One region of the Desemzia sp. C1 genome, then DNA from elsewhere that is predicted to be linked to it. Evidence: predicted binding sites of a transcription regulator. Region 1 holds the regulator's gene; each other region holds the start of a gene.

The links. Region 1 encodes HrcA, which represses chaperone genes, less so after heat shock. Its sites were predicted from a motif close to TTAGCACTCNNNNNNNNNGAGTGCTAA; they were not measured.
Region 2: LMF32_RS08040 (Hsp20/alpha crystallin family protein) is a predicted target of HrcA. The motif match lies at 1,868-1,894, and genes of this name have one in related genera.
Region 3: groES (co-chaperone GroES) is a predicted target of HrcA. The motif match lies at 1,613-1,639, and genes of this name have one in related genera.

Annotation. Positions count from the first base shown of each region.
Region 1 covers NZ_JAJIZP010000003.1:2,470,547-2,473,832, reverse strand. Annotated here, with positions in the region: gene ribF (riboflavin biosynthesis protein RibF) at 1-652, shown strand, start outside; gene hrcA (heat-inducible transcriptional repressor HrcA) at 858-1,898, shown strand; gene grpE (nucleotide exchange factor GrpE) at 1,914-2,480, shown strand; gene dnaK (molecular chaperone DnaK) at 2,538-3,286, shown strand, end outside.
Region 2 covers NZ_JAJIZP010000003.1:1,566,992-1,570,277, forward strand. Annotated here, with positions in the region: gene LMF32_RS08030 (glycoside hydrolase family 32 protein) at 1-1,200, shown strand, start outside; partial or broken gene LMF32_RS13615 (pyridoxamine 5'-phosphate oxidase family protein) at 1,271-1,773, opposite strand; gene LMF32_RS08040 (Hsp20/alpha crystallin family protein) at 1,968-2,387, shown strand; gene LMF32_RS08045 (DUF1576 domain-containing protein) at 2,415-3,286, opposite strand, start outside.
Region 3 covers NZ_JAJIZP010000003.1:1,554,627-1,557,912, forward strand. Annotated here, with positions in the region: partial or broken gene LMF32_RS07960 (IS3 family transposase) at 1-370, shown strand, start outside; gene LMF32_RS07965 (YdiK family protein) at 452-655, opposite strand; gene LMF32_RS07970 (type II CAAX endopeptidase family protein) at 686-1,342, opposite strand; gene groES (co-chaperone GroES) at 1,670-1,954, shown strand; gene groL (chaperonin GroEL) at 2,007-3,286, shown strand, end outside.

The sequences.
Region 1 (3,286 bases):
CTTCACTTCTGCTTTTGCTTCTTTGAGTCCTCAAGAATTTGTCGATCAATATATTGTCGGGTTGAACGCGGTCGCAGTGGTTGCTGGATTTGACTACACTTACGGCAAAAAAGAAGTGGCTTCGATGGAGCATTTGCCAGGTTATGCAAAAGATCGCTTCGAAGTGATCGAAGTTGGAAAAGTGACTGGTGAAGGCGAAAAAATCAGTTCGACTCGCATCCGTCAAGCACTAAGCGATGGAGAAATCATGGAAGCAAACGATATGTTGGGCTATGTGTACCAAACTCCAGGTATCGTTATTCATGGAGACGCACGCGGAAGAACGTTAGGCTATCCTACAGCTAATATCGATGTAAAACCGAATATCCGATTGCCTAAAGTGGGTGTTTACGCTGTAAGAATAAAAGTGGGCGAGGAATGGTACGAAGGTATGGCGTCTATTGGGTATAACATTACTTTCGAAGCAGATCGTCAATTGTCTGTAGAAGTAAATATCTTTGATTTTAACCGCGATATTTATGGTGAAACTGTGGCCGTAGAATGGCATAAGTATCTTAGAGAAGAAATGAAATTCTCGAATATCGAAGCTCTTATTGAACAGTTGGATCAAGACGAAGTCGATGCACGTCAATATTTTGCTGAATTGAAATAAGCAACACTGTGAAAAAAACAAACCTTTATCATCCGATTAAGCGATGGTAAAGGTTTGTTTTTGTTGATACAGCAAGGAAAAGAAAATAGTCAAAAATAGTCAGAAAATTCCGCTATATACATTGACAAATTTTTTAATCTTTGGTAAATTATTAATTGTGTTAGCACTCATTTGTTTAAAGTGCTAAAAAAAGAGGTGAGGCTTTATGTTAACGGAAAGGCAAATTTTGATCCTCAAATCAATCGTAATCTTATTTACGAAATATGGTCATCCAGTAGGATCTAAAACGTTATTAGATGAAACGGATATTGACGCGAGTTCAGCAACCGTCCGGAATGAAATGGTACGTTTAGAAGAAATGGGTTATCTTCAAAAAACGCATTCGTCATCAGGCAGAGTACCGTCTAAAAAAGGCTATCGTTTTTATGTGGATTACTTGTTACACCCTACAACAGTTGATCACGATAAAGTGGAAACAATACAGAAAGCTTTTGATAATCCATTTTTCCAAATTGATGAAATTGTGGTGAAATCAGCCGAAGTATTATCTAATTTGACTAGTTATACAGCTATATCCTTAGGACCTGAGATCAAGGAAAGCAAATTGACCGGGTTCCGTTTAATTCCATTAAACGAACGAAGAGTTATGGCCATACTAGTAACAGATAAAGGTCATATCGAAGAACAAATTTTCACCGTACCAAAAGGTTTTGATTTGAATAATTTGGAAAAAATCGTAGCTTTGTTCAATGATCAATTGATTGGACATTCTTTGGTAGAAGTATTCAAAATGCTTCAAGAAGATGTGCCTTTATTGATTCATAAGTATATGCGGACTGCTGAAGGGATGATGGAACTCATCAATGGGCTATTCGTGAAAGCTGTCAGAGAACGAATGCACATTGGCGGAAAAATGAATATGTTGGATTATTCAGACAATATGGACATCCACCAATTCAAATCCATTTATTCATTTATGGAAGGCAACCAAGACTTAGCTTCACTCTTGGGGCAGCAAAAACAAGACATCGAGGTTCGGATCGGCAACGAATTGAATATCGAATTCTTGGCAAATTTCAGTTTGATCTCTGCTACGTATGATGTAGAAGAGTTGGGAACTGGAACCATTGCGATTTTAGGTCCTACGAATATGCCGTATTCCAAAATGATTGGGCTTATGGATGTTTTCAGGAATGAATTATCAAAAAAAATAATAGATCATCACCATTCGATGGATGACTATTAAAAGGAGTTTTGTATTGTGGAAAAGAAAGATTCTCATTTAGAGGAACAAGAATCAGCAGATGTGACATCAACTGAAGAAACGGAAACTGCGGTTGAAGAAACTGTAGAAGAAGTACACACAGAGGATGCAGCAACTGATGAAGTGGCAGCTTTAAAAGCTCAGCTGGAAGAAAAAGAAGATGCTTATCTTCGTTTGCAAGCTGAATTAGCCAACATCCAAAAAAGAAATCGCAAAGAAAGAGAAACGGATGCTAAATACCGTTCTCAATCATTAGCGAAAGAATTGATCAACGTTTTAGACAATCTGGAACGTGCACTAGCTATTGAAACGACAGAAGAAAACCAAACCTTCAAAAAAGGGATTGAAATGGTTTATGAGAGTTTCAAACAAGCTTTACAAAACGAAGATATCCAAGTGGTAGATCCATTGAATGAGCCTTTTGACCCTAATTACCATCAAGCAGTTCAAACTGTTGAAGTGGAAGACGGTCAAGAAGCTGGAACTGTTGTGACTGTTCACCAAAAAGGATATACTCTGCATGAACGCGTATTGCGTCCTGCAATGGTTGTAGTAGCACAATAAAAACAGCGTAATGCATAAAATAATGAAACTAAAACTTTAAAGAATGAGGGATTATATATGGCAAAAATTATTGGTATTGATTTAGGAACAACTAACTCTGCTGTAGCAGTATTAGAAGGTGGAGAAGCAAAAATCATTCCTAACCCAGAAGGTAACCGTACAACTCCTTCTGTTGTAGCTTTCAAAAATGGTGAAATCCAAGTAGGGGAAGTTGCTAAACGCCAAGCTATTACGAACCCAAATACAATTGCTTCTATCAAACGTCATATGGGTGAAGATTATACAGTAGAAGTTGAAGGCAAAAAATACACTCCGCAAGAAATTTCAGCAAATATTCTACAATACATCAAAGGATATGCTGAAGCTTATCTAGGCGAAGAAGTGACTAAAGCTGTTGTTACTGTACCGGCTTACTTCAACGATGCACAACGTCAAGCAACTAAAGACGCTGGTAAAATCGCTGGTCTAGAAGTAGAACGTATCGTTAACGAGCCAACTGCTGCTGCATTAGCATATGGTTTAGACAAAACAGATAAAGAAGAAAAAGTTTTAGTATTTGACCTTGGTGGTGGTACGTTTGACGTTTCTATCCTTGAATTAGGAGACGGAGTATTTGACGTATTATCTACATCTGGAGACAACGAACTTGGTGGAGATGACTTTGACAACAAAATCATCGACTACTTGGTAGCTGAATTCAAAAAAGAAAACGGCATTGACTTGTCTAAAGACAAAATGGCTGTACAACGTTTGAAAGATGCTGCTGAAAAAGCTAAAAAAGACTTGTCAGGTGTTACTTCAACTCA
Region 2 (3,286 bases), 900 kb from region 1:
TTGGTCCACTGGGAGTATCATAAAGCAGCTTTAGAACCCAATGATTGGTACGATAAAGACGGCGTTTATTCCGGAAGTGCGGTAACGAAAGATGATACTTTGTATCTATTTTATACAGGTAATGTTCGAGGAGTAAATGATAGTCGAGAAAGCTACCAATGTCTGGCTGTTTCAAAAGATGGATTCCATTTTGAAAAGGAAGGTCCGCTATTTGAACATCCTAAAGGGTACACCAGACATGTTCGAGACCCCAAAGTCTGGCAAGGCGAGAACGGTCTGTGGTACATGATTTTAGGAGCTCAAAGGGAAGACCTGACTGGAGATACTATACTTTATACCTCTGAAGATCTTTTAGACTGGACGTTTAAAGGTTCATTGCTGGAAAAGAAACTTCCATTAGGGTATATGTGGGAGTGTCCTGACGTCTTACAATTTAAAGAAAAAGATTTGTTTGTCTTTTCTCCACAAGGGTTGGAGCCAGAAGGAAACAAGTTTCAAAACATTTACCAAACGGGTTATCTGACTGGTCAATTAACACCAACTGGTCAATTTGTTTCTGAGAATGAAGAGTTTGTTGAATTAGATAGAGGGTTTGAATTTTATGCGCCGCAAAGTTTTACCGATCAAAAAAATCGTGTCATTTCTTTTGGTTGGGTAGGAGTAATGGAGCCGGAAGTAGAAGCTGCTGTTCCAACAATAAAAGATGGATGGGTACATGCATTAACTATCCCAAGAGAACTAACTTACCAAAATGGAGTATTGAAACAACAACCTGTGGAAGAATTGGCAGCAATGAGAACAGGTACTCCGCAAAAAGTAGAGGCTGAAGATTCGATTGTAGAGCTTACTTCGCTGCAACAAGAAGTCATAATCAATTGGAAAGAGGATCCAAAAGCATTCTCAATGGGTATTCGAGATAATGTGGAGATCAGTTATGACCAAGAAACAAGAACCGTAACAGTCAGTCGGATCAATTGGTTGACGAATGAGCGTGAGAAAAGAGCCGTTCAGTTGAAAAAGGAACTAAAAAACATGCGCTTATTCTTGGAAAGCTCTTTAATCGAGTTGTTTGTGAATGATGGTGAAGAAGTGTTTACCTTACGCTACTTTGCAGAAGATAAAGACGATCAGCTTTCTTTCTCTCTTGCGGATAAGAACGAACAAAGAGAAATTTCCGTATATGAATTGACTGTTCAATAGAACAAAAAGTGCAAAAAGAAATGAATCGGAAGCATTGTCCCGATTCATTTCTTTTTGTCTTTTTAGTTGATTATAAGTCAACGGTTTCGTTCGAATTTTCTCCTGGTTTGACAGAATCTTTATTTCCAACAGCTTTTTTAAAGAAGTTGGCAACAGATTTAGTTGTATTTCCCGTTTCCCAATATTCAGCTTTATCTGCTTCGACTTTGATTAAAATCAACATTGGGTCATCATAACTGACATCGAACATTTTTCATAAATTTTGTTCCAGAATTCTTTTTTACGTTCTATATCATCTACAAATACGGCTTTACCACTGATTGAAGCGTAAGAATCTCCAACGACTGTTACATTGACATTAGGATTGGCAGAAATCTCTTTGTATTTAGTCGTATCTTTACGAGTAACTAACCATAAGTCTTCATCAAATTCTACCTCTTGAGTTTGCATGGGACGAGAGACAATATTGCCATCTTCTGAAATCGTGGTCAGCATAACGACATCTGTGTCTTCTAAAATATCTTTTAATACGGACCGAGCTTTTTCATTTTGTGTTGAATCATTGTTTGACATATTTTTCACCTCTCCTATTTTAATAAATAGAGTATAGCAAAAATGAAAACGTTCTTAAAACAATAAAATTATTGTTGTTTTCCTATAAAAAATTTTAGCACTCTGTTGACTAGAATGCTAAATTTTTTTATAATGTAAGTGTAGTAAAGAAAGAGTACTACAAGAATCAAATCAAAAGAAAGAGGGAGTTTATTATGAATAGTTTATTTCCATCTAGACGTGATTTTATGAACCTCAACCGGAACTTTTTTGGTGATTCTTTTGACAATTTGTTTTCAGCGGCTTCTTCATTTGACGTAGATATCAAAGAAACGGATACAGAGTATACTTTAGAAGCTGATATGCCTGGTTTGACTAAAGAAGATATTCAATTAGACTATCAAGATAACGTACTGTCTATCGGATCTCATAGAGAAGAAGGCAAAGACGAAACGGATAAAGAAGGCAACTACATCCGAAGAGAGCGTTCTGTTCGCTCTTATAAACGGCAATTCATTTTAAGGGATGTAGATGAGTCAAATATTACTGCTAAATTCGATAACGGAGTTTTAACAGTTCAATTGCCTAAAAAAGAAATGAAGCAAGAACCTGGTAAAAAAATCGAAATCCAATAATCGTGTAACGAAAGAGAACGACCTCTCTTAAATGTGAGGTCGTTTTTTTTCATCGTCGTCTGCAATAGTTGGTTTATCAATAGTATCTAAATCTTCCGTATGTTCAGTATCAATAAGCGGTTCGATGATTTTTTTATTTTGACGTTCTTTTTTATGAAAATGCAGCACTTCTAATAAAGGAACTAAAATAGCCGCGATAAACCCTCCTGAGAATCCGTTATTGTACAAATTCATTCCGGCGTGCAAATAGGTGACATTTGCAGACATAGCCATATGCAGGCCACCGGCTATTAATCCAGCAAGGGTTCCATAATGTCCACTTACAGGTGCTAAAGTAGTACCGAATAATGCGGTCAATAAGAAAGTTGTTGAGTACAGTTCGATAGGAGTAAAGAAACCAACGAAAAGAATACCTGCAAAGATAGGTAAAACATTTTTGATGTGTTTTCCGAAAGCCCCAAAACCGACTACTGTGAAGATTCCGCCAATAACGGGACCATTTAACTCTCCACCTACCGCTAGTGAGAAGCTTGTAGAGATGAGACCTAAGAGACCCATATTGATTAAAGATAATCCAAAACCGTATTTTTCTAAAAGATCAGGACCGCCAACCCCATCTTCCTCTAAGAAAGTGCCGAAGTCTTTAAAGTTCATTCCATTAAAGTAATATCCCACGATAAACATAAACGAAAATAAACTATATAAAAAGATAGAAAAAGGAACGTTATTGCCCCTAGAAAGCAAATTAACTACATCCACACTAAAACCATAAGCTCTTAAAACAGCAATAAAAGCCATACCGATAATACCAGCTGTAAAACCAATATTATACAAGCTGAAGCCTTTGTGGAAACTAGCAAAGTGCCGCGACAAAGGAGGAAGAATAAATCCGACAAAAA
Region 3 (3,286 bases), 920 kb from region 1:
AAATAAGATCGTAGCCTTTAAACTATCGAAGCGTAATGATAATGCCTTAGTTCGTGATACAGTTCGCCAAATTGAAGACAAGATTATACCAACCCAAACGCTTATTCATAGCGATCGGGGATATCAATACACGTCATACGACTTTAATAATTTTGTGAAGAAACATCAACTCACCCACAGTATGTCTCGTGTGGGGAAATGCATTGATAACGGTCCAATGGAGAACTTTTGGGGAATTATTAAAGAAGAAATGTATCGGCTGAACACTTATGTGAGCTTTGAAGAATTAGAGAATGATATTAAACAATATATTGGGTTTTATAACACCCAACGGGTGACGTTAAAAATGGGCTTAAGCATTCCGGCATAAAAAAAGCCATGGATGAAAAGTATCATACATGGCACAAATATTTTGTTTATTTACCTGTCTACTTGACAGGGAGCAGTTCAATTAAGGTTTGTTGCCTTTTTTTAATTTCAAATAAATTTGCAAGATGCGAGTTGCACGTACAAAATCTCGTGTAGCAAACAAAACAAATATTATGGAGAAGAATCCCCATCCGAATTCCCCAACATAATCAACTGCGAACCAAGTGAAGACAACAGCGAGGATGTAGTTGAATAGTATCTGGAACATAAAATCACTTTTTTTCATTAAAATCAAAAATTCCTTTCTAAAAATACCCTAATAGAGTAACAAGTTGGCTACTGTAACGGTAGCGTTCATTAAAGCATGTGCAATGATTGGCGCAGCAATCGACTTTGTTTTCCAGTATAGATAACAAAAAACAAATCCCATTACAGAATAAAGCAAGTAATGACCGTCAAAGTGAATGAAAGCAAAAATCAGCGAACTAATAACGGCTGCTCCAATTCCTCCAGTTATATCAAATAAGTAACCGAAGATCACTTTACGAAAAACGAATTCTTCCATAATAGGACCGAAAATCGCTATTAAAAGCAAGAATAAAGGATAATTATTAACGATATCGACTAATCCAGCAGTATTTTGAGAACCAATAGGAATGTTCAGCAGGAAAGTCTCAATGAAAATTGCTAAGTATTGCCCAATATAAGCTAAAAACATTCCTGCAATTCCCCATAAAATAATGTTCTTTTTGGGAACAGGGGGAGTATTCTCTAAGCTGTTATTGAATGTTGATCGATGATTGACAATAAACATCCATATCGATCCAACGACAAAGGCGATGATTTGGCTGTAGATAGCAGCATCAAAAATGGCGTTCTCTGGAACGAAGAATAGTAAAAATACTGGGAAAAACTGTGCTAAAACGTAAATAAGAATGATTTTGACATAAGGTGATTTCACTAAATTATTCATAATATAAAAACCTTCTTTAACCGAGTTATTTACAGAAGAGTGGAGATGTAAGGTATTATAAAATATATTATCTCTTATTTCTGCTGCATAAGTGTGCTGTTTTCTTTTAACGAATAAAAGTTGATCAATAAATAGTATAACATAAGAATAATGACTCTAAAGGACTTTTTGACTCCTTTTGAAGGAATAGTGTGTTTTCTGGCAGAAATACAATTTCAAAAGAAAAAATACTTGCAAAATTTAAAGAGTTTGATATGATGAAGAAGTGAGTTAGCACTCTTTGAGATAGAGTGCTAAACAATCGAAACTACAATTGGAGGGATTTACGTGTTAAGACCTTTAGGAGATCGTGTCATCATTGAAGTAAAACAAGAGGAAGAAACAACAGCTAGTGGAATCGTTTTAGCTGGAACAGCAAAAGAAAAACCACAAACAGGAACAGTTGTAGCTGTTGGAGCTGGCCGAGTACTGGATAACGGAACAAAAGCTGAGCTTTCTGTAGCTGTTGGAGATACAGTGTTTTTCGAAAAATACGCTGGCTCAGAAGTAAAATATGATGGTACAGAGTATTTAGTGATCAAAGAGAGCGATATTATCGCAATCGTAGACTAATCATAAAGACATTTACACGACAAAAAAATCAATCTGATGAGGTGAAGGAATAATGGCTAAAGATATTAAATTTTCTGAAGACGCACGCGCAGCATTGTTGCGTGGGGTAGATAAGTTAGCAGATACTGTTAAAGTAACACTTGGACCTAAAGGAAGAAATGTTGTTTTAGACAAATCTTACGGTTCACCATTAATCACAAACGATGGAGTAACCATCGCTAAAGAAATCGAATTAGAAGACCGTTTCGAAAACATGGGAGCGCAATTAGTTTCTGAAGTTGCTTCAAAAACAAACGATACAGCAGGTGACGGTACTACTACAGCGACTGTTTTAACACAAGCAATCGTTCGTGAAGGATTAAAAAACGTTACAGCTGGAGCTAACCCAGTAGGAATTCGTACGGGTATTGAATTGGCAACTAAAGTAGCCGTTAAAGAATTATTGGCGAATTCTCGTAAAGTAGAAACAAAAGAATCGATTTCGCAAATTGCTGCCATTTCTTCTGGGGATGCAGAAATCGGAAAATTATTGGCAGATGCTATGGAAAAAGTAGGTAACGACGGTGTTATCACTATTGAAGAATCTAAAGGTATTGAAACGGAATTAGATGTCGTTGAAGGTATGCAATTTGACCGTGGTTACTTGTCACAATACATGGTAACTGACAATGATAAAATGGAAGCTAACTTAGAAAATCCATACATCTTGATCACAGACAAAAAAATCTCTAATATTCAAGATATTCTTCCATTATTGGAACAAATCTTGCAACAAGGTCGTCCATTGTTGATTATTGCTGAAGATGTAGACGGCGAAGCATTGCCAACTCTAGTATTGAACAAATTACGCGGTACATTTAATGTAGCTGCAGTAAAAGCTCCTGGATTCGGAGATCGTCGTAAAGCTATGTTAGAAGATATTGCTATCTTAACTGGCGGTACAGTGATTACAGAAGATTTAGGATTTGAACTAAAAGATACTACAGTTGACCAATTAGGTCACGCAAGCAAAGTAGCTATCACTAAAGACACGACAACTATTGTTGAAGGTGCTGGATCAACTGAAACAATCAGTCAACGTGTTGCTTTATTGAGAGCACAAGCTGAAGAAACAACTTCAGAGTTTGACAAAGAAAAATTACAAGAACGTATTGCTAAATTAGCTGGTGGAGTTGCAGTAATCCGTGTGGGTGCTGCTACAGAAACTGAGTTGAAAGAGCGTAAATTGCGTATTGAAGATGCTTTGAATGCTGCTCGTGCAGCTGTTGAAGAAGGGATTATTGCAGGTGGTGGTACTGCATACATCAACGTTCAAAGCAAAGTAGCAGAAAT